3 regions of the Peribacillus sp. NPDC101481 genome follow, and region 1 is predicted to be linked to each of the others. Evidence: riboswitches for the same ligand, from Rfam matches in the RefSeq annotation. Region 1 holds a riboswitch; each other region holds the start of a gene.

Region 1 (8,153 bases):
AATTCGGAAGTGGAGGACAACATGGCGAAGAATGTATGTATGTTCGTGTGGAATCACTTTACAAACGATGCGAGGGTTCTAAGAGAATGCACAGCACTTACTGAAGCGGGTTATGAAGTCGATTTAATTGCCATTCATAACTGGAAAATCGAGGGTTTGCCCAAAAAGGAGAAACACGAAAATGGTTTCACTGTCACTAGGGTGAATAATCGCTGGGATGCGCTTCATAGGATTCTCAGGATCGTAGGCAAATTGAAGAAAAAGAAGTTTGAAATCGTTCTATTGGCCTTATTGGTCTGGAATACGTTGTGGAACTTGAACTTGATCAACGGCTGGTTGGGATCGGCAATACTGTTCGGCTCATTTGCACTCCTTGCGATGGGCACCCTGATGATCACTAAAACGAAGCTGCCGACACTATTAACGAGGAGCTACATTTTTGGTCAAATGATCTATCATGGCCGGAAAAGGAAATATGATTTTTATCATTCAAATGACTTGAATACGCTCATGCAGGGAGCGATCAGCAGTAAATGGTTGAGAAGGAAAAAGCTGATTTATGACTCGCATGAAGTACAAACGAGCAGAACGGGATATAATAGCCGAATTTACGGGATGATGGAGAAATTCCTATTAATGTTCGTGGATGAAATGATTGCCGAAAACCATACGAGAGCTAAGTATAACGAAGACTTATATGGTCTGTATCCCAAGGTGGTCCATAACTACCCGATTCCAACCAATCCGGAGGAAAGTACGGCCGTGAATTTGCATGAGCTGCTCGATTTGCCAGAGAATGAACCGATTTTGCTATACCAAGGCGGCGTTCAAATGGGAAGAGGGTTAGAGCAATTGGTTGATGCTGTACCGATGATTGATGGCGGTACGGTAGTTTTTATCGGAGATGGAAGAATCAAGGATGATTTAGTGAAAAAAGTAAGCGACATGAATCTGGAGCATCGTGTGAAGTTCTTACCGAAGGTTCCGGTCGACGAGCTGCTCCATTATACAAAAAATGCGTATTTAGGTTTTCAGATATTAAATAATGTCTGCTTTAATCACTACTCCGCTTCTTCAAATAAATTGTTTGAATACATGATGAGCGGTGTGCCTGTGGTTGCCTGCAGCTTTCCTGAAATACAAAAGGTTGTCGATACGGAAAAAATCGGTGTATGTGTCGATTCACATGATCCAAAATCAATTGCCGAAGGCGTCAATTACTTATTGAAACATCCTGAAAAAAGGGCGGAAATGAGCAATAACTGCCTGAAGGCGCGGCAGAAATACAATTGGAAACAAGAGAAGGAAATCTTTATCGAAATCTATCAAACAGCCTAACAAATTTGAGTGTAGCAGAAAAATAGATAGGAGTGGTTTATATGAAACTTTGTACAATAGGACTTGGTTATATAGGACTTCCGACTTCTTTAATGTTTGCGAAACACGGTGTCGATGTTGTCGGCGTGGATATCCATCCTGAGATTATTTCCAATTTGAATAGCGGCAGGCTTCATATCGAAGAACCTGGATTGGAGGAGGTATTGCAAGAAGTGCTTAATTCCAATAAGTTCCGAGCTGCGTTAAGCCCGGAACAAGCGGATGTTTTCATTATCGCAGTTCCTACTCCAAATAAAAAGGACATGCATCAATCATGTGATTTAACTCATGTCATGGATGCAACCTCAAACATTCTTCCTTTTATCAAAAAAGGGAATGTCATCATTATTGAATCGACGATTGCGCCAAGAAGCATGGATGATCATATTAGACCGATGATCGAGAGGTCGGGCCTTACAATCGGAAAAGACATTTTCCTAGTTCATTGTCCGGAGCGTGTTTTACCTGGAAGGATTCTTGAAGAGTTGGTTCATAATAACCGTATCGTCGGGGGCATCACGGAAACATGCTCATATAAAGGAAGTCTTGTTTATAAAACCTTCGTTCAAGGAGAAATCATTCAGACGGATGCGAAAACGGCTGAAATGTCCAAACTAATGGAAAACACCTTCAGGGATGTCAATATCGCCCTTGCGAATGAGCTGACGAAAATCTGTTTCGAGCTGGATATCAATGTTTTGGATGTCATATCGATGGCAAACAAACACCCTCGTGTAAATATTCACCAACCAGGACCAGGAGTTGGCGGCCATTGTTTAGCGGTCGATCCGTATTTCGTCGTTGCAAAGGCACCAGAGCAAGCGAGAATCATTAAATTGGCCCGCGATACCAACGTATCGATGCCTTATTATATCGTTAATTCCGTAAGGATGATGCTAGAGGGGATCCGGAAGCCAAAAGTAGCTGTTTTCGGTCTTGCATACAAAGGAAATGTAGATGATATTCGTGAAAGTCCCGCCATTGATGTCGTCAATATCTTGATGGGGATGGAAAACATGGATGTATCCTTGCATGACCCTCATGTCCAATCTGGAAAGATGCCAGTCGTATCAGTGGAAGACGCTGTAAACGATGCCGACTTGATACTTGTCCTGACCGACCATGATGAATTTAAACAAATGGATTATGATAATTTATCAAATCTCATGAGAAATAAATTGATTTTGGATACACGCAATTGCATTGATGCAACTAAAACAGATGTCCCGGTGGCCAATCTGGGCAATATATATCAATACAAAACGATGTCCATGAAAAAAGCCAGGAATAAAGCGATCATCTAAAAACTTGGACAAATATCGATATTGTAATAAGGATTAAGGGGCGCTGACTATGACAGTGCCCTTTTTGAATAGCATCATCTGGCAGGAAGAACGGAGGACAAAAAATCAATGAAGAAAAGGACCAAGCGAGAGCTTGGTCCTTTCAGAAACTGTGGAAACGTTTCAGTTTAAATCCGCTCCCTTTCCGCCAAGCCCCCGCCAAACAATCTGGAGGGGGCTTGGCTAGCCATATATTAGGCCGTTGCCGCCATTATTCGGCCTAAACCGTACTTATTGGCCTATGACGCCGTTATTGGACGTACAGGGCACTATATTCGACAGTTCATCGCAGAAAATCGACCTACAGGGCACTAAATTCGACCGTTGTCGCAGTAAATCGACCTACAGGGCACATTATTCGACAGTTCACCGCAGAAAATCGACCTACACGGCACTAAATTCGACCGTTGTCGCAGAAAATCGACCTACACGGCACATTATTCGACCGTTGTCGCAGAAAATCGACCTACACGGCATTGTATTCGACCGTTGTCGCAGAAAATCGACCTACAGTGCACATTATTCGACCGTTGTCGCAGAAAATCGACCTACACGGCACATTATTCGACCGTTCACCGCAAAAAATCGACCTACAGTGCACATTATTCGACCGTTGTCGCAGAAAATCGACCTACAGGGCACATTATTCGACCGTTGTCGCAGAAAATCGACCTACACGGCACTAAATTTGACCGTTACGCAGAAAATCGACCTACAGTGCACATTATTCGACCGTTGTCGCAGAAAATCGGCCTACACGGCACTAAATTCGACCGTTGTCGCAGAAAATCGACCTACAGGGTACTATATTCGACCGTTGTCGCAGAAAATCGACCTACAGGGCACTAAAATCGACCGTTCATCGCAGAAAATCGACCTACAGGGCACTAAAATCGACCGTCCACGAATTTATTCGATCTACACCTAACTATTCGGACTCCGAAGCATTTATTTTTTTAGGTCCACGAATTATATCCGCTTCATTTCCGCCGACTGTCTGCCAAGACTCCTCGCTGATGTATCTAGCGGGGTTTTGGAGAGCGAGTGGCAGGAGTGTAGCAAATTTCTGAGGATTCCATTCAAAAAGTAAACAATGAATGAAGGATAGCGAAGAAATGTTTTGAAATCATGGTTCGGGATGAGACATTTCTTGTCGACAAACTGAAAGGACCAAGCAAGAGCTTGGTCCTTTTGTGTACAATTTATTAAGCTGTCGGTCCGCCAAGTTCTTCGATTTCACTTGGAACGCTGCCGAATTTCTTGAAGTTAGCACGGAATTGTGCGGCAAGGTCCGTTGCTGCTTCTTTATAAGCGGCAGGATCTGCCCAAGTCTTGATTGGCTGAAGCACTTCATCAGGAACACCAGGAACATGAAGCGGGATATCCAAGCCGAAGATATCATCTTTGATCGTTTCGATGTTCGCTAATTCACCTTCAAGTGCCGCTTGTACCATTGCACGAGTGTAAGCAAGTTTCATACGGCTTCCAGTTCCGTATGCTCCGCCAGTCCATCCAGTGTTGACAAGGTATACCTTTGCATTGTGCTCGTCAATTTTATCACCAAGCATTTCAGCATAGCGTTGAGCTGGAAGAGGTAAGAATGGAGATCCGAAGCAAGTGGAGAATGTAGCTTCCGGTGAAGTTACGCCTCTTTCAGTACCAGCCAATTTACTAGTGTATCCGCTTAGGAAGTGGAACATTGCCTGTTCTTTGGAAAGCTTGCTGATTGGAGGCAGAACGCCTGAAGCATCAGCTGTTAAGAAAATGATTGTATTTGGATGTCCTGCAATACTTGGATTCACGATGTTATCGATCGCTTGCATTTGGTAAGCAGCACGAGTGTTTTCAGTCAATGAACTGTCATCATAGTTCGCTTCACGTGTATCCGGATCAACAACAACATTTTCCAATACGGCACCGAAACGGATTGCATCGAAAATTTGTGGTTCTTTTTCACGTGAAAGATTGATCGTTTTCGCATAGCAGCCGCCTTCGATGTTGAATACGCCATTAGAAGACCAGCCGTGCTCGTCATCGCCAATCAGTTTACGGCTAGTGTCTGCTGATAAAGTTGTTTTGCCTGTACCGGACAGACCGAAGAATAAAGCGACGTCCCCTTCACGTCCTACGTTAGCAGAGCAATGCATTGGAAGGATTCCAGCCTCTGGAAGTAAGTAGTTCATGATCGAGAAGATCGATTTTTTCATTTCTCCTGCATATTCCGTTCCGCCGATCAGGATGGTACGGCGTTCAAATGAAACGATGATGAAAGTTTCGGAAGTGGTTCCGTCCACTTCTGGGTCTGCTTTGAAGTTAGGTGCAGAAAGGATTGTGAATTCAGCTTCGTGACCTCTTAGTTCCTCTTCATTTGGACGGATGAACAAAGTATGGGCGAAAAGGTTATGCCAAGCATATTCATTAACAACACGGATTGGGAGACGAGATGATTCGTCTGCACCAGCGAAACCTTTAAAAACAAAAATCTCTTCTTTTGCTTTTAGGTAGTCAACTACTTTATTATATAGTTTATTGAACACATCTTCGGAAATTGGCTGGTTCACTGAACCCCAATCGATTTTATCTTTAACAGATGCTTCTTCCACGATAAATTTATCTTTAGGTGAACGACCAGTATATTTGCCAGTTTCAGCTTTTACTGCGCCGGTTGATGTTAAAACGCCTTCATTTCTGCTTAATACTTTTTCGACCAATTGAGGAACTGAAAGTTGAGTTTGCACATTGTTTCCTGTTAATAACTGGTGTAACTCATTAGAAACATCTACAGAATTCATATATGAGGTACCTTCCTTTGTTTAAGTTTTTAGATTACAATTAGTATAACACATTCATTTAAATAGTCTATACTATTTCTTCTAATTTGTGATTATTTTCAGCTGGCCGCGTTAATCATTTTATTCCGGCAGGAACCGAGTCAGGATTATCACATATACTTTAATGAAGTCAATTTTATTTTAATAGGAAGTAAGTAAGCAATATATTTCCAATGGTGAAGTGGTTTTTCGTATGCTTAATACTTATTATTAATGGCAATTTCCAACATTTCTATTCGTATTTTGCATTGTAAACCCTTCTAAGACGCTGTATCAACACTTTTTTCAAAAGAAAGCCATACTGGGCGGAAATGTTCTTTTTAGAAAAGCATTGACAAATTCCAACCATATACGATAATATCTTAAATTGTACGGATTCTCTTATCCCGAGTTGGTGGAGGGACAGGCCCTTTGAAACCCAGCAACCTGCCATATTGAACTTGACTCCAAGATCGATCGCCGAAAATAAAGCGAAGATCTTCAAGGAATAGTGGTGATGGTGCTAACCTGAGCAAGGTAAAAACCCTTGAACGATAAGAGTGAAAGGATAGAAGACAGAATTTTAAACCTTTCCTCATTTGCCAGGGAAGGTTTTTGTGTTTTTCATAAGTAATTCTGTGTCTATAGTTGAAACTAATGAGGGAAACGAGTTCCGTAAAAATCAGGCTTATGCCTACAACATACTAACTTCCAAGGAGGAAATATGATGTCAAAGAAACGTCTATTTACTTCTGAATCTGTTACAGAGGGCCATCCGGACAAAATTTGTGATCAGATTTCAGATTCCATTTTAGATGCTATCCTAGCTAAGGATGCAAATGCACGTGTTGCGTGTGAAACTAGTGTAACAACAGGTCTTGTACTTGTTGCTGGTGAAATTACAACGTCCGCTTACGTGGATATTCCGCGTATCGTTCGTGATACGATTAAAGGAATTGGCTACACACGTGCGAAATACGGTTTCGATGCTGAAACTTGTGCAGTGTTGAGTTCCATTGATGAGCAGTCTGCCGATATCGCAGCTGGAGTCGATAAAGCATTGGAAGCTCGTGAAGGAAACATGTCAGAGGAAGAAATCGATGCAATCGGTGCAGGGGACCAAGGTCTTATGTTCGGATTTGCTTGTAATGAAACAGAAGAGCTTATGCCGCTTCCGATTTCATTGGCGCATAAACTTTCATTCCGCCTGGCTCAAGTTCGTAAAGATGAAACTCTTGCTTACTTACGCCCTGATGGTAAAACACAGGTAACTGTGGAATATGATGAGAATAACCGTCCTGTACGTGTAGATACGATCGTTATCTCTACACAGCATGATGCTGAAATTACGCTTGAACAAATTCAAGCCGATCTAAAAGAACATGTGATCAAAGCGGTCGTTCCAGCTGAATTGATCGATGCTCAAACTAAATACTTCATCAACCCGACTGGCCGTTTCGTAATTGGCGGACCTCAAGGGGATGCTGGTCTTACTGGACGTAAAATCATCGTTGATACTTACGGCGGATACGCTCGTCACGGCGGCGGTGCATTCTCTGGTAAGGATGCTACTAAAGTTGACCGTTCTGCTGCATACGCTGCTCGTTATGTTGCGAAAAACATCGTGGCAGCCGGCCTTGCCGACAAAGCGGAAGTTCAATTGGCATACGCAATCGGTGTGGCAGAGCCTGTATCGATTTCAATTGATACGTTCGGAACTGGTACAGTTAGCGAAGAAGTCCTTGTTGACCTAGTTCGTGCTAACTTCGACCTTCGTCCAGCTGGCATCATCAAAATGCTTGACCTTCGTCGCCCGATCTACAAACAAACAGCTGCTTACGGACACTTTGGCCGTACAGATGTCGATCTTCCATGGGAACGCACGGACAAAGCAGAAACATTAAAAGCACAAGCGTAAATCATATAAAAAAGGTGTCCCGCAATTTGCGGGACACCTTTTTTTTGTGGATTAATTTTGCCGTCAGCGGGAATAATTCAAGAAATCCCAAAGAAATATAAAATACGTGCAAAACTCGTGAGTTAAAGTCGTTTACAAGTTTGTTTGGGTCATCAAATCGTGAGGTTGAAGCGTTACTCTAGAGTTTGTAGCAAGTACTCGAGAGTTTAGAGCGTATACTCGAGAGTTTAGAGCGTATACTCGAGAGTTTAGAGCGTATACTCGAGAGTTTAGAGCGTATACTCGAGAGTTTAGAGCATATACTCGAGAGTTTAGAGCGTATACTCGAGAGTTTAGAGCGTATACTCGTGAGTTTAAAGCATATACTCGTGAGTTTGGAGCAAATACTCGTGAGTTTGGAGTAAATACTCGTGAGTTTGGAGTAAATACTCGTGAGTTTGGAGTAAATACTCGTGAATTTGTAGCAAATACTCGTGAGTTTGAGTACAATACTCGTAACTTTCAGTCAATTCACTTTATGCGTTCCGCGGTTTTATAGTATTGTCCTTTTTCGGCATATTCGCGAACGATGCGTTCCATATCCTGGCGATCTTCTTCGTTGATTTCGCGAATGACTTTAGCTGGGCGTCCGAATGCCAGCATGTTCGGTGGAATGACTTTACCTTGTGGAACGAGGCTACCGGCACCGATGAAGGCTCCTTCGCC
Region 2 (8,153 bases), on a different contig from region 1:
ATTTGGCTGAACGGCCGCTTTGACGCTTTCAAGGTCCGTCATGTCAACGAAGGTATGCTCAATATTGAAACGGGTCAATACGCTTGTGACCATCCTGAACGTTCCGCCATACACATCTTCGGAAATGACGATATGGTCTCCGGCAGACAATAGCAGGAAGGCTGTTGAAATGGCAGCCATACCTGATGAAAAGGCAAAGCCGTGAGTGCCTTCCTCTAAATCGGCAATGATATCTTCAAGTGCCTCGCGAGTTGGGTTCCCGCTTCTGCTGTAGTCATATTTGCCGAATTGATCGATATCCGATTGATGGAACGTCGATGCATGCTGAATGGGGACGCTCACACCGCCCGTTGCCGGATCGAATTTATGTTGATTATGAAGTAATTTCGTTTCAAAGCTAAAATCATGACCTGTCATCGTAGTGCCTCCCTTTTTACATGTGCGAATGCTTGCTGCAGGTCGCCAATCAAATCATCGCTATCCTCGATGCCAACGGAGAAGCGAAGCAGGCGATTACAAACCCCATTTGCCGTTCTGACTTCAAGCGGTATATCGGCATGTGTTTGTGTGGCAGGATAGGTGATGAAGCTTTCAACCCCTCCAAGGCTTTCTGCAAAGGAAATTAATGAGAGCGATTGTAAAAATGGGTTGACCGCCGCTTCATCAATGATGCGGAAAGAAATCATGCCGCCTCTGCCGGGATACAATACATCAGTGACACAATCATGCTCCGATAAGTAATCTACAAGTATCTTGGCATTCTTTTCATGACGCTCCATCCGTAATGCCAGGGTTTTCATTCCGCGCATCAACAGCCAAGAATCAAATGGGCTCAAGACAGCTCCAGTACCATTATGATGGAAGGCAAGTGCATCACATAATTCAGCGCCGCTAGCAACGATCAGTCCCGCGAGCACATCATTATGACCACCGAGATACTTGGTTGCACTATGAATCACAATATCCGCTCCAAGCACGATGGGTTGTTGAATAAGAGGCGTGTAAAAAGTGTTATCAACGATTAACAATAAATTATATCGTTTGGCCAATGCCGCAACGGCGCTAATGTCCGTTTGCTGCATAAGGGGGTTAGTGGGAGTTTCGATGAAGATGGCTTTCGTGTGAGGAGTGATGGCTTTTTCGATATCCTCCAAACAACAAGTGTTTACATAGTCACACTGCAATCCCCATTTTTTAAAACCTTGTTCTAACAGACGATATGTACCGCCATAAAGATCTTCGCTGACAATCCATGCATCCCCGGATTTAAAAAGGGCGAGAATAGTGGAGATGGCGGCCATTCCTGAACTGCAGGCATAACCTTGGTCTCCTTTTTCCAGATCGGCGATGGATCGCTCCAATAGCTGGCGTGTAGGGTTACCAGTCCTTGTGTAGTCGAATCCCGTCGATTGGCCAATTCCTTCGTGACGAAAAGCTGTTGAAAAGTATACCGGCGGATTGACTGTTCCTGTCGCCGTTTCGCTGCGATTTCCTAATTGAGCAAGATATGTTTCAGATTTGTACATGGTTTTCACTGCTCCTTTGAGTTATATAAAATAAAAAAAAGTCTTCTTTAAGAAGAAGACTTTGATTAAGTAGGGACGAGTCATTCTTCTTATCTTCCAAGTTCACAAACTTGTGGAATTAGCACCTTTTCATTGGTTTGAAACAAATGAAGGTTGCTGAGGTGTCATCGGGCCATTCCCTCTACCTCTCTCGATAAGAGTTTAGATTATTCAATTTCTTTTGAATTTACTATATATACAAAATGCTGTCAAGGACATTTTGGGAGTGATAATGCTTTGATGTTCATGACCAGGTCAATTGGAGCCTAGCGGTGTCTACACTTTATGTGTCTAAAAAGAATAATTGAATTTTCATATAAACATGAATGGAACTTGGATTTTTCAGAAAAAATGGAAAGGGTCAGCGGGATATTTTTGCTTTAAAATAATAAAGTTTGTACAATGTATGGAGAGAAGAATAATCCGACATTATTCATTTCATATGCAAAAGGTGTTCAATGAATAGTGCAAACATAGGAGGAGAACACATGGAATACAGAATCGAACGAGATACGATGGGTGAAGTGAAAGTTCCTGCTGATAAATATTGGGGAGCACAAACTGAGAGAAGCCGTAACAATTTCAAAATAGGTAACGAAAAAATGCCGATTGAATTAGTTCGTGCATTTGCATACGTTAAACAAGCTGCGGCAAAGGTGAACTATGATCTTGGTGATCTTTCCGAAGTTAAAAAGAATGCCATCGTCAAGATTTGCGGGGAAATCCTTGAAGGTACGCTTGATGAACATTTCCCGCTTGTAGTTTGGCAAACGGGAAGCGGCACGCAAAGTAATATGAACGTGAACGAAGTGGTCGCTAACAAAGGGAATGAATGGTTAAAAGAAAATGGTGAATCTGAAACCCTTCACCCGAATGATGATGTTAACAAGGCGCAAAGCTCAAATGATACTTTCCCGACCGCCATGCATATTGCAGCCTTTATGGAAGTCGCTGAAAAATTGGTCCCTGCCATCAAAGCCCTTCGTGATACATTCGATACAAAAGAAAAAGAATTTTGGGATGTCGTGAAAATTGGCCGGACACATCTTCAAGATGCTACTCCATTAACATTAGGACAAGAAATTTCCGGTTGGAAAGCGATGCTCGATAAAGATCTAGCGATGATTGAAGAAAGCAGCCAAAAATTATTGAACCTTGCTCTAGGCGGAACGGCTGTAGGAACCGGAATCAATACAAAAAAAGAATTCCCGGGACTCTCTGCCAAACAAATTGCAGCAGATACAGGATACCCTTTTGTCACATCTGATAATAAGTTCCATGCATTGACTAGCCATAACGAAATAGTCTACGCACACGGTGCTTTGAAAGCATTGGCGGCGGATTTAATGAAAATTGCGAACGATGTCAGATGGCTTGCAAGTGGACCAAGAAGCGGAATCGGCGAAATAGCCATTCCGGAAAACGAACCGGGCAGCTCCATCATGCCAGGTAAAGTCAATCCAACACAAAGTGAAGCGCTTACCATGATTGCAACACAAATCGTTGGTAACGATGCTACAATTGGCTTTGCAGCAAGTCAAGGTAACTTTGAATTGAATGTATTCAAACCAGTCATCATCTATAACTTCCTGCAGACGGTCAAATTATTGACGGAAGGCATTCATTCATTCAACGACAATTGTGCGGTGGGCATCACTGCAAATGAAGATAAAATCAAAGAAAATGTAGAACGTTCCCTTATGTTGGTAACAGCATTGAACCCGCATATCGGTTATGAAAAAGCAGCCAAGATCGCCAAAACGGCATTCAAGGACAACTCTACGTTAAAAGAAGCGGCGTTGAAATTGGAGTTCCTGACGGAAGATGAATTCAAAGCATGGGTCGATCCTGCTAACATGGTTAATAAATAATTAGTAGTGCCCTCCCTCTGGTATTAGGGAGGGTGTTTCCATGTGTTAAAATAATGGAATCTACAAATACTGAAATCATAAGTATCGGGAACAGGAGGAAAAACAATGTCTATATGCCCGCTTTGCAACGGTCTGAGAAAAATTCATGTGAAATGCCCGGAATGCGGCAGTGATCTTGAGGATAAAGGGAAATTCATGGACTACGCGGATGATTACAGTGCTTATATGGATATCGACATACTTAAAGAAAACGACGGATACCCTCAATCCCTTCAAAAAGGCCAATGCCCGCATCTCATGAAATGCCCGGAATGCGGACATGATGAAGTGGTATTGGTCCAGGAATGAATTTGAATAAACGTAAAAAGACCCATTATGAATGGGTCTTTTTACGTTTAATTGGCAGATAACTTCATGCTTTCCTGCATCTGTTCATCTTCTTCAACTAAAATGCGATGTTCAGTCCCTTTATCAAAAAAGTGTGCTTTATTCATGTCGAGGGCAAGATCGATCTTTTCCCCTGCCTGAATAATATTCTTGGCATCGACCCGTGCAACGAAGTCCTGCCCCTCTAATGTGGAGTAGAGCATAATCTCCGCGCCCATGAGTTCGGCTACATCAATTTGGGTCGTGAATGTAGTGTTAGGGGACTTCGTGAAGTAAGCTCCTTCATTATGGAAATCCTCCGGACGGATTCCAAGGATAACATCTTTTCCGGCATATCCTTGATCACGCAGCATTTTCATTTTCAATTCAGGTATTTCAAGCGTTTGTTCGCCTATTTTAATTGTGCCTTCTTTTAATGTTCCGGTAAAGAAGTTCATGGCAGGCGATCCGATAAAGCCGCCGACGAAAACATTTATTGGTTTCTCATAAACGTCCTTTGGAGCACCAACCTGTTGGATGATACCATCTTTCATTACAACAAGGCGTGTCGCCATGGTCATTGCCTCTGTTTGGTCATGCGTGACATATATCGTTGTAGTGTCGAGCCGTTTATGCAATTTAGCGATTTCGGCACGCATTTGAACCCGCAGCTTTGCGTCGAGATTGGATAATGGCTCATCCATCAAGAAAACTTTTGCGTCCCTTACAATTGCACGGCCGAGAGCCACACGCTGGCGCTGACCACCTGAAAGCGCTTTAGGTTTCCTGTTTAGCAGCTCTTCAAGTCCGAGTATCCTTGCCGCTTCATTGACCCTTTGCTTGATTTCCGCTTTTGGCGTTTTCCTGAGCTTTAATCCGAATGCCATATTGTCAAATACGGTCATATGAGGATATAAGGCATAGTTCTGGAAAACCATCGCAATATCACGATCTTTAGGAGGGACATCATTGACTCGCTTGCCGTCTATGTATAAATCCCCTTGGGAAATGTCCTCTAGTCCGGCAATCATCCTTAATGTCGTTGATTTGCCGCAACCGGAAGGTCCCACAAAAACGATGAATTCCTTATCGGCAACACGAAGGTTGAAGTCTTTAACAGCCGTCACCTTTTTATCATAAATCTTGAATATATGATCTAACACTAACTCTGCCATGAAAAATCCCCCTTTTAAACTCCTGATTACTTGTACCAATTAGCTATAGTCTAAGCTATCGGTTTAGAAAAAAGTATGGGCACATTGCACAAAAAAGGATGATATTACCTCTTTGTATGGAAATTAATCATTCAGAAGAAAAATCAAGTACGCAGTAAGGGCATGACGGAAGTTTCTAATATCGAGACCAGTTCTTTCAGAGAATTTATCGATTCGGTATTGTAAGCTGTTCCGATGTATATAAAGCTGTTTGGCGGCATAGGTGGCATTGGAATTACATTCAATATACGTTTTAACTGTTTTGATAAGCTCAGTATCCTGCTTGGTCTTGCCAAGAATTTGATTGATATACCACTTTGCATTCTTAAAGGATGGTTCATTTATTAATGAATGAGGGATGATATCTGCCAAATCAGTCACCTTTAGATCCGGCAAATGCACCTGTGCCAAATCAAAACACCTTTTCTCCTGGGCCCAGTGATGGTGAAGGTCTTGATTTACAGGATGAAAGCGCCCCGTGAACATACGGGTCTTTACATAAAAATCACTCTCAAGCGTGGAAGAAATGGCGATTAGTTCTTTATTTGATAATGGTTCATCCTTGTCTGTTTCAATTAAGACTCCTGCAGTTTCATTTTCCCAGATAATAACTGCGTCAGATGGAACGAAAGCGAGGAAGGCCTCTTCAAAATCGGAGTTGGAAAAATCAGCATGAGTCAGCTTGAAATGAAGGAATCGAACATTCTCCCAGCTCGTTAAAGGCAATGGTGCATTCGGATCGGATAAAAAATTTTTCCATGATGAGTCTGGATGTGCATTGAGGTTCTTTGGGTTTATGGAAGGAGCAAAAAGCAGTTCCAATAAACGGATTTCCTCGGCTGTGATTTCTGAACGGGGAATGCCAAGTATACTTCTGGATTCTTCGAACCAAACATAATCAGAAATATCATCAGTATCCTTTTTATTGGTAAGAGCGTTCGGGAATTTTTGTTTAAGATTTTCAAGCATCGGTTCCACCTTCTTTCTCTCTTTCCATTTCATTATAGCGAAAAAGAATAAAGTTCAAAAGATTAGGATATTGCCAGTTTTTCCGAAAGGGAAAATCAAAGAAAAGTTGCAAGTATTATTAATGTTAGGAAAGGTTATTGCGTATGCTTTATGGAATATCGTTAAAGAGGAGGAGATCTTATGAACATTTTACTATTGGGCGGTACACGGTTTTTAGGCCGGTATTTAGCAAAAGCTGCGATAGGGAAAGGGCATGATGTCACACTTTTTAATCGTGGAAGCGATCCTTATGTCTTTCCCGAAATAGAACAGTTAAAAGGGGACCGCGACGGGGACCTGGAAATGTTGAAAGGGAGACAGTGGGATGCAGTCATTGACACATCAGGATTTATCCCTCGAACTGTATCGAAATCCTGCAGATTGCTTAATCAAGTTAAACACTATACATATATTTCAAGCATCTCAGTTTACAGTGATCCGACCGAGCCAGGAATTGATGAAAATGGAGAAGTTCATACACTAAATGAAGATAAAGCAGAGGAGATCACCCACGGAACTGCTGGACCGATATACGGTGAATATTATGGACCGTTAAAATCATTAAGCGAAAAAGCAGCTGAAAAAGAACTGCCGGGGAAAGTCCTGTCAATTCGTGCCGGGCAAATAGTGGGTCCATATGATTACACTGACCGATTGCCGTACTGGCTTAAAAGGATAGCGGAGGGGGGAGAAATTTTAGCTCCTGGACGCCCTGGACGTACAATCCAAGTTATCGATGCAAGGGACTTGGCCCAATGGATCATACAAATGATAGAAAAAAGCATGACAGGTACGTATAATGCCGTTGGCCCAGATTACACACTGACTATGGAGCAATTACTTGAAGGCTGCAAAAAGGTAACAAGAAGTAATGCTGATTTTACATGGGTATCTGAAAAATTTTTAAAGGACAATAAAGTAGAGCCGTGGGGAGAAATGCCTTTATGGATACCAGAAGAATTCCCTTTACCTGGAGGAAAGGAACCTTTGAATGGGTTTTTGGCTGTCGATAACGATAAAGCCATCAATAATGGACTAACATTCCGTCCCCTATCAGAAACTCTCGAAGATATATGGAATTGGGAAAAGAGCCGTCCGGAATCTGCCGATAGAAAAGCAGGCATTCACAGACAACATGAAAGTGATCTCCTAGGATTATGGAAACAGACAGTAGGTTGAAACATTCTTTTATTATTATTTTTAAATAAACAATGTGAAGGAAATTAAAAAAACGATGGGGTAAAAACCCCATCGTTTTTTAGTTCATGGAGCTGCTTGCATGGTTTGTGAGGATTTCAAGGTTTTCCATGGCGGCTGCCACTTTGTCCTTAATGAAAGGCCTGCTCCCAATAAGGGGAAGCAGGCCACGATTATTTGATCAATTCATCCAGTCTGGTTTTCCAAATCCGGCAAATTTGTCATCGATGACTTTTTCGAACTGGTCGGATTCCACAACTGATTTAATATCCTTTGCAAATTGGGAGTCTACATCTATTGTATTCACTGTAACAACGTTTCGATACATATCCGGCATTTTTTCTAAAACAATGGCATCCTGTAGGTCCATTTTCGCTGCAAGAGCGAAGTTGCCAGGGACCGCTGATAGGTCAACACTGTCTGTTGCCCGGGGCAATTGAGCGGATTCCAATGGTTTGAGTTGAATGTTTTTTGGATTTTTCGTTACATCCTTTTCAGATATTTTTAAAGGGTCGACATCTGGATCTACTTCAATCAGCCCTTCATCCACCAGCACTTTAAGTGCACGTGCGAGGTTAACCGGATCATTGGGCACTGCAAGGGATGTACCGTCTTTAATTTCTTTCAATGATTTATACTTGTTCGAATATATGCCCATTGGTGCTGTTGGAACTATGATAAGGTCGGAAAGCTTTAAATCATTTTCTTTAGCGAAGTTATCCATGTACACCTTATGCTGGAAGAGGTTGGCGTCGATCGAATGGTTGCCAAGGGACTTATTCGGCTGGATATAGTCGGTGAATTCGACGATCTCTATTTTGTAACCGAGATCTTCCAGACCTGGTTTTATGGCCTCTTTAACCATATCGGCATAGGGCCCGGTAGTCGCCCCGATCTTCAATTCCTTTTTGTCTTCAGTTTTTGGGGATGCA
Region 3 (8,153 bases), on a different contig from region 1:
TATGATGGCGACAGATTTGTTCTTGTCTTTCGAGATTTTGTTCAACTGCATATGTAGTGCCCCATTCACACATTGTATTTAATACAGGTACAAAGGATTGACCCAACTCAGTTAAACTGTATTCTACTTTTGGTGGTACTACTTTATATACTTCTCTTCGGACAAGCCCATCTCTTTCTAACTGCTTTAATTGGTCGGTCAAAACTTTCTGGGTAATGGCCGGTATTAGAATATAAAACTCTTTTGTCCTCATTGGTTTTTGACTCAGAAAAAAGAGGATTAAGCATTTCCACTTTCCTCCTACAGTATTCATGAAAATATTTATTCCAGTATTTAAACTCTTCATTCCTCATTCCTCCTGAATAGGCACATAAAGGTGGCTATGCCACTTTATTGTGCGTTATTTTCTTCTACATCATGGGTCCATTATACTCTGATTATGAAGCAAATATAACATTGGGAGTGAACACGATGAGTGTAAGGGAGATTATAGAAAAAAGACGTTCCGTAAGGCAGTACGATCCCGATTATAAAATTAGTCCCGAAACGTTGGCGACATTTATTGAAGGAGCCAGTAAATCGCCTAACGGAAACAATATTCAAGCAACACGATACCTGGTTATAGATGAACCATATTTAAAGAATTTGTTACTGCCCATTGCTTTTAATCAGCAACAGGTAATTGAGGCCTCAGTACTGATTGTTATACTAGGTGATTATCAAGCATTTGAAAAAGAAAATATCATAATGATACATGAGGATGAGTTTCAAAAAGGTTATTTTGACGCATCAGTAAGAGATTATCTAACAAACGCGGCAATCAATTATTATCTAAATAAATCAAAAGAGGATTTAAAGGTTGAATTAATAAGAGACGCAAGCCTGGCGTCAATGTCGTTAGTTTTATTGGCGAACGAGGCAGGTCTTGAAACCATTACAATGTCCGGGTATGATTCCGAACAATTAAAGTCAGCTTTAAAAATTTCTGATAGGTATTTAGATGTTATGCTTATCGCCATGGGGAAAGGAATTAAAGAAGGTCACAAAACAGTAAGACACGATGTGAACAAAGTCATTTATAAAAACAAAATATAGTGAGTGTTTTTACTTTTTAAAAATTTGAATATTGGAGATTAGTGTGGAAAGAGGGTTAAAAAGAACCCTCTTCCCCTATCATCTTATAGTTAAAACTCACCACGAGTTACAGTCTCACATTTCATCCACATGCAGACTTATCATATAGTCATATAAACGTAACGGATTCATTTTAGTGTTTTTGTTTGTAATAAGTTACAGCGAGAGCAAGGGCCAGCACTGTTCCTTTGACGATATCCATCGCATAATACGGAACGGACATCATGATCAGCCCATTTTGTAGGATTCCGATCAGGACTGCTCCGACAAAGGTTCCAAAGGCATTCGGTTTTCCCGCTCCTAAAACGGAGGAACCAATGAAGGCAGCCGCGACGGCATCCATTAAATAGGGTGACCCTGAATTGATTTCCGATGTCATGACCCTTGAAGCAAGGACAATCCCCCCGATTGCAGCAAATAGAGCCGAAAGCAGATAGGCAAGGATTTTGTATTTATTGACCGATATCCCGGAAAGTCTCGCCGCTTCCTTATTTCCCCCAATAATGTACATATAACGACCGTGCTTCGTATAAGTCAAAAAGATATGGGTCGCTATCACAATGACGGCCATGATCAGGATTATCCACGGTACCTGGCCAATTTTGGCGAAAAACGGGCTGATCAGTCCTGTTGCGAACGTCCCGTCTGGCATGACCATATTTTGCGAAACCGTGGCCCCTTTTGTATAGGTAAGGGCAATTCCCTGGATAATGAACATGGTAGCCAAAGTCATCAGCATGTCGGGAATTCTCAATTTAACGATCATGAATGAATTCAAGGCGCCTACGACAAGTGAGGCACCGATCGCAGCTAATATGGCAATTAATGTATCCTGTGAAAACCAGACAAACATCGAGATGACGATGGCATTGGCCAATGATGCGACGGAGCCGACGGAAAGGTCGAAGCCATCCACGGTCAGGGATATCGTAATGCCGATCGCAATGATGGTCACGATTGAAATGGAACGCAGGATGTTGACCAGATTCGTAGTTTGAATGAAAGATGGATTGGACACGGCAAAAATTCCAATCAGAATGATAATCGTCAATATTGTGCCGTATTTATAGAAAAAGTCGAATAGTTCCACCTTTTTCTTCACTTTCGCTGTCTGTGTAACAGGATTGGGTATGCTCATTCTATTTTCCTCCTGTTGAATAGAATAGTAGTTCTTCTTCATTCGTTTTACTTGTTTCTAATTCGATGACAGTGCTCCCGTCATATAACACATATGTCCGGTTGGTAATGCCAATGATTTCGGAAAGCTCGGATGATGCATAAATGATCGCCTTCCCATTCCTTGCAAGCTCTGCAATCAATTCGAATATATCCTTCTTGGCTCCAACATCGACCCCTTTCGTTGGTTCATCGAATATGTATACATCCGCATCGGCCATAAGCCATTTCCCGATGGCAACTTTTTGCTGATTGCCACCTGAAAGGTTTTCGACATTCACTTCCCCTGAAGGAGTTTTAATGCCGAGGCTTGCGATCATTTCCTTCGCTCTTTCCTTTTCCGCCTTGCGATTCACGAAGCTGAATGTCTTGGAGAATTTGCCAAGACTGGCTGCCGTCAAGTTCGCCGAGACTGATTCCTGAACAAGGACCCCTTCTTTCCTGCGTTCCTCAGGTACAAGTGCCAGACCGCTTTTTACTGCTTCGTGTGGTGATTTCAAGGAAAGCTTTCGACCATTCAGGATGACTTCCCCCGCTGTGATGGACGTATGGCCGAAAAGGGTTTTACACAGCTCCGTTTTCCCAGCCCCGACCAACCCTGCCAAGCCGATTATCTCGCCTGCTTTAATATTCAAACTGACATTTTTAACTTTCTCTGCATCTGACAATCCGTTCACTTCCAGAATAACGTCGCCAATCGAAGCATTCACTTCAGGAAACTGTTCATCCATGGTTTTTCCAAGCATGTTCTCTACGACTTCGGTACGGGTTATATCTTCCTTCTTTCGACTTGTGACACGCTCCCCATTCCTCATGATTGTAATTTCCTCACAGATTTCAAAAATTTCGGGCAGACGATGTGAAATGAAAATGATTCCCACGCCTTTTTGCTTTAATTCATTTACAATTCGAAAAAGTTCTGTAGTCTCCGTTTGACTTAACGGAGCAGTTGGCTCGTCGAGAATCAGGAATTTGCATTCTGTCGAAACGGCTCTTGCTATCAGGACCATCTGTTTTTCAGCCAAGGTAAGGTCTCTTACCAGCTTTTTCGAAGGGACACGAATTTTCATATCTTCAAGAATAGAAGCCGCTTGGTTATGCAGCTCTTTCCATTGGACCATCTGTTTTTTTCCCATGTTTTGGACCATATCATTCAACATTACATTTTCCCCAACCGTTAAATAAGGGATGAGGGCGGTATCCACTTCCTGATAAACAATTTGAATGCCTTGTTCTTGAGCCGCTTTTGGTGAGCGGATATCCCTCTTCACCCCATCAATATAAATGTCACCTGAATAATGAACATGGGCTCCCGATAAAACTTTCATTAACGTCGATTTCCCTGCTCCGTTTGCACCGACCAATGCGTGGGCTGTCCCCGATTTTACGGAAAAATCAACATCACTCAGCGCCTTCACCCCCGGAAATTCAATCGAAATCTTCTTCATTTCTAGTTGCGTGCCCATGTCCATTCCCCCTTATTGAACAGACACTCCCTTCTACTTGAAAGAGAGTGTCTCTTTTTAATTTTTATAATGATCTTTCAAAACCTTCATCCAATCTTCTTCAAATTCCGTCGATACACCCCAGCCATCGACAATACCAGACAGATTTGCCATGTTCACCGCTTCTTTAGACGCTTGGATTTGCTTTTGTGAAATAAGTGAAGCCTTCAAGTCATAGGTTTGCGGCGTTTCTTCGCCCGCTAATTTTTTAGCCAATATCCTCATATTCACTGCACCGATCAACTTGGGATCTACTGCTGCCGTGTAGGACCATGAGCTATCAGCCGATTGGATTTCCTGGAGATCTGCATTCGAGACATCTATTCCATATATCTTCACTTCATCGCGGCCCGCCTCTTTAATCGCCCGGGCTGCACCGATAGCAAAGGCATCCCATGTTGCGAAAATGGCATCCAATTTACCTTTAGGGTATTTATTCAGCATTGCGGCTACAGCATTTTGTGTCTGAACCGATGTATCAGCAGATGCCACTCCGAATCTTTCGACTTCTTTGATTCCAGGATTTTCTTTTAATTTTTCCTGATAGACTGCATTTCTTCTTACCATTGGAGGAAAACCGTCCACCCAAAGGTATGCAATTGCCGCTTTACCTTTCTGTTCTTTTATCAGCTTATCAAAAGCCAGTGTTGCCAACGCTTCATCATCTTGTGAAGTTAATGTCACGCCTTCTATTTTAGATAGATCGCTTATTGAATCGAATGTGACAACGCTTTTACCTGCATCAACCAACTTTTGAACGTCATTCACAGTTGCTGCATCATCACCATGTGAAATGATATAGCCGTCATAATCTTCCTCCAAAGCCTGCGCTATCGCATCATGGAATTTAGCCGTATCACCATTGGCTGTGTAAGTATCCACTTGAAACCCCAGTGCTTCTCCTTCTTCCTTCGCCCCCGCCAGGTATTGGGCCGTATGATCATCACCGCCAATTTTACGGATCACTTTGATTCTGGCTCCATCTCCATCAGCGAATCTTTCCGGAACATTTTCAAATGATACTTTTTCTTCTTTCTTCGACTCTGTGGAACTCTGACCTGTAGAGCACCCCGTTAAAAGCAAAGCGGAAGCGATGGCTGAAATGAATATACCTTTAATAGACCTTTTCATCTTGTTTCCCTCCATTTTTTCTTATTAGTCTTATCAGTTAAGTTGGTGTAAATCCCAAAATAAAAACCTCTCTAATATAGAGAGGTTTAATCGGCTGTTTTGCAGACTTGTCCCTCTCTTATCTGTCAAAACATTTCTGTTTTGCAGGATTTAGCACCAATTCCTAATGGAACGGTTGCTGGGCATCTTAGGGCCAGTCCCTCCGCCACTCTTGATAAGAGATATATCGTGTTACGTTTTCGTAATTATCACTTTATAGGGATATAGTCGTAAAGTCAATAGATTTTTGAATATTTGAAATGTTCCCCGTTATTTTTTATTTTCTTTGAAGCTGGGCTAGACGCTTTTTCTCAATCTTTTCAAGCCGCTCCAACTGCCTTAATTTCACTTCGAACAAAGTGATAGGGTCACGGTAAACTTCCGGATTTTGTTTCATATGCTCCAATGCAGCCTGGTAGTCTTTTATTTCAGTCTGCGTTTGCTCTATCGTTTTTTGAAGTAATGCAAATGAACCGCGATAGAAAAGGGAGATGTCACGATCCAAAGATTTTTCAAACAATCCAAATTGGGTAAGGAAACGCTCCGTGATCATTTCCGCAACATCCAGGTAATCTTCACTTTCCAGGTATTTCTTATAACGATTGTACATATTGGCTTTATTTTGCGGTATCGCCCCAAACAGCTTCCCTGCCCCTTTAAGCAGTAATTGAGATGGAGTCCTGCGCAAAAGGATATTGACGTTTTCGATGCGGATGCTGCTTGTCATCCTGTCGGCATCACGGCGCCAGTCATCCAATACTCTGAAGTCGCCTGCAAGCGTAATCCGTTCTTCTTTGTATAATTCATTGAAACCGGCACTCATCTCATCCATAAACTGCTGGCTTTGTGAGAACTCCATTTGGGAACTGGCAATCCAGTCTTGAAGAGAACGGTAATATTGAGGCATGATCTTGTCAGAAATGAAGTTTTGAATCCGCTCATTCATTTCCTGATTTAACTGTACATGGACCTGACTGAAATCACTGCTTTCCGTTAACGATTTAGAGCAATCCCTCAGTAATTCAGGAATTTTTGAATAAAGCTGATTTTTCACTTCGTCCTTAAGCGAACGATACGACCTTATGATATTTTCACTTTTCTCTTTTTCCAAATCAGCCAATTGGTTGACAGCCCCATTCAGCTTGACTTCCATCTGTTCATTCCAAGAGATGGAATGCTCGCATTTCCGCTCATTGGCTGCCCGTTTTTCTAACAGATAAGATAAAGTTTTACGAATGAATGCCAGGATTTTTTCAGATCTTCTTTCCTTCCAATTTTCATCTTGATAATTCGATTGAAGGAAAGCTGAAAGGTCCTTCAATTGCTGCCGGCTGTCATAATGTTTAGAGAAAGCGAATACTTTCGCATTCGGGAAATAGGCATTCACTTTATCCCATGTTTCGTCTTCCATCCGGACTGCGACCTGATCACTGTATATCGTATCCATTTTATTTAATAAGAAATGAATCGGCAGTTTCGGAGCCATCATTTGAATTTCCAATAACAGATCCCGTTCGCTGCCGGTGAAAGGCGCCCGGGCGTCAAGAACGAACATCAATCCATCACTGCCATGTAAATAGCCCTGGAAATCGGATTCCACGCTTTTTTCCCCATTGAACCCAGGAGTATCCAATAATCGAAGATGATTATTCCTTAAGTAGTCACTGATGATGGTCACATCGACAATAGTCCCGCGCTGGCGGCGTGTTTCATCCAAATCAGTTAGCTCCTCGACAACTTTGCTATCTGTATCGGTAATTTCAAGGATTTCCAAATCATCCCCATCTTTGACACTGACTAGTGACGAATGATCTTCAGCGGCAATGCTCTCACCAACGATTGACTGAATAAAGGATGTCTTGCCATTTCCTGTACTTCCAGCAAGAAGAAGATTGAAATTCCGGGTATCCTTAAGCCCGTCTACCATCCATTTAAGCTTATTGCCAACCTTTAAATCATTATCTTCAGCCCACTGGATAATGGAATTGAACAGTTTCTCTCCCGCTTCCAGTCCGCCACCCAATTTAGGCGATTTCGAAAGCAGGCTCTCTGCGTCCTGAATGACCAACGCATTGATCGTATCCGGGAAGATTTCATTCCAGGACAACGCGGATGCCGCCGCAAACAGCGAGAGCTCCCCGTCTGCGATTTTGAGCCAGTTTTCCAGCAACCTTGGCACGACAGGACTTAATTCCTTGATTAGGTGCGTTCCTTCTAACAGACCTGCATATGCATCCCTGTAATAGACGGAAAGCTCATCCCATACATCCGCATGGTTCAATTCGATGGTATCTATCAAGTTATTAATCACTCTCAGCCATTCGAAATAAGAATCCGTATATTTATAGTTTTTCCAAAGGGCAACCGTCACCTTTTCGAAACGTTCCTGGTCGAGTGTGTATAGCGAACCAAGGACAGTTGAAAAATAATCCGGATCCATCGATTGGGCAACACCTTGCTGGATATACGTTTTCAGCACATCGAACCAGCCCATTGATTCTGTACGGATACTTTCATTCGCCGCTAATACCACCGCACTGTTCCAATCCTTTTGTTCTTCAAAAAAGGCACGTGCAATTTCCGTGACATTCGGGTAGTCCGGTTGGAACTCGACTGCTTCTTTCACGACATTGGAAGCCAGGTCATTTCTCGATTCCACTATGTACAGGGAAAACAGTTGCAAAAGAACCTCTGTTTTCAAGACCGCTTCATCCGTATCGACGGATTTATAGATATCCTCTGCGGTTGAATACATTTCCAGTTCAAAATAAGCATCAGCGATGTTTTTCTTCGCCCATGAACCAAGTTCCCCTTCTATGTTTTCCCATTTAAAAATGGCTGCCTCATAGTCATGATGCTGAAAATATACTTCTCCTTGAGCAAATCGAATTGCGGTTAAATCCGCTCTTTCCTTTTTTTGTTCTACGAGAAACATTTCACCCAAAGCTTGAATGGGGTGCTTCCTTGTATCCTCAATCATCGTTTCATAATATTTTTTTCCGATCAGACGTTCGTCCATCTTTATTCCCCCGATATATTTCATATTTTCAATTAAAGGATAATCACTGATTCTATAAGCCTTCTAGTAGACCTAACATTCAATCTATAGGTTCCTTTAGTTAAAAAATCATTTACAAAACCTTAAAATGTTATTTTAGCAAAACAATA

The links. Region 1 has a riboswitch for S-adenosylmethionine ahead of metK (methionine adenosyltransferase). Riboswitches for the same ligand answer to the same signal wherever they lie in the genome.
Region 2: another riboswitch for S-adenosylmethionine. It lies ahead of ACIROD_RS12410 (methionine biosynthesis PLP-dependent protein); the one in region 1 lies ahead of metK (methionine adenosyltransferase).
Region 3: another riboswitch for S-adenosylmethionine. It lies ahead of ACIROD_RS22795 (sugar ABC transporter substrate-binding protein); the one in region 1 lies ahead of metK (methionine adenosyltransferase).

The regions. Positions count from the first base shown of each region.
Region 1 is NZ_JBIWNJ010000005.1:135,294-143,446, reverse strand. Features, by position in the region: gene ACIROD_RS23985 (glycosyltransferase) at 22-1,338, shown strand; gene ACIROD_RS23980 (nucleotide sugar dehydrogenase) at 1,380-2,681, shown strand; gene pckA (phosphoenolpyruvate carboxykinase (ATP)) at 3,926-5,512, opposite strand; SAM riboswitch class I at 5,930-6,091, shown strand; gene metK (methionine adenosyltransferase) at 6,255-7,448, shown strand; gene ACIROD_RS23965 (gamma carbonic anhydrase) at 7,959-8,153, opposite strand, start outside.
Region 2 is NZ_JBIWNJ010000002.1:504,015-512,167, forward strand. Features, by position in the region: gene metC (cystathionine beta-lyase) at 1-417, opposite strand, end outside; gene ACIROD_RS12410 (methionine biosynthesis PLP-dependent protein) at 414-1,526, opposite strand; SAM riboswitch class I at 1,613-1,726, opposite strand; gene fumC (class II fumarate hydratase) at 2,054-3,436, shown strand; gene ACIROD_RS12420 (hypothetical protein) at 3,542-3,784, shown strand; gene ACIROD_RS12425 (ABC transporter ATP-binding protein) at 3,832-4,977, opposite strand; gene ACIROD_RS12430 (PucR family transcriptional regulator) at 5,101-5,985, opposite strand; gene ACIROD_RS12435 (NAD-dependent epimerase/dehydratase family protein) at 6,166-7,203, shown strand; gene ACIROD_RS12440 (MetQ/NlpA family ABC transporter substrate-binding protein) at 7,403-8,153, opposite strand, start outside.
Region 3 is NZ_JBIWNJ010000004.1:240,202-248,354, forward strand. Features, by position in the region: gene ACIROD_RS22775 (winged helix-turn-helix transcriptional regulator) at 1-346, opposite strand, end outside; gene ACIROD_RS22780 (nitroreductase family protein) at 472-1,095, shown strand; gene ACIROD_RS22785 (ABC transporter permease) at 1,268-2,272, opposite strand; gene ACIROD_RS22790 (sugar ABC transporter ATP-binding protein) at 2,274-3,776, opposite strand; gene ACIROD_RS22795 (sugar ABC transporter substrate-binding protein) at 3,834-4,946, opposite strand; SAM riboswitch class I at 5,062-5,167, opposite strand; gene ACIROD_RS22800 (GTPase domain-containing protein) at 5,263-8,004, opposite strand.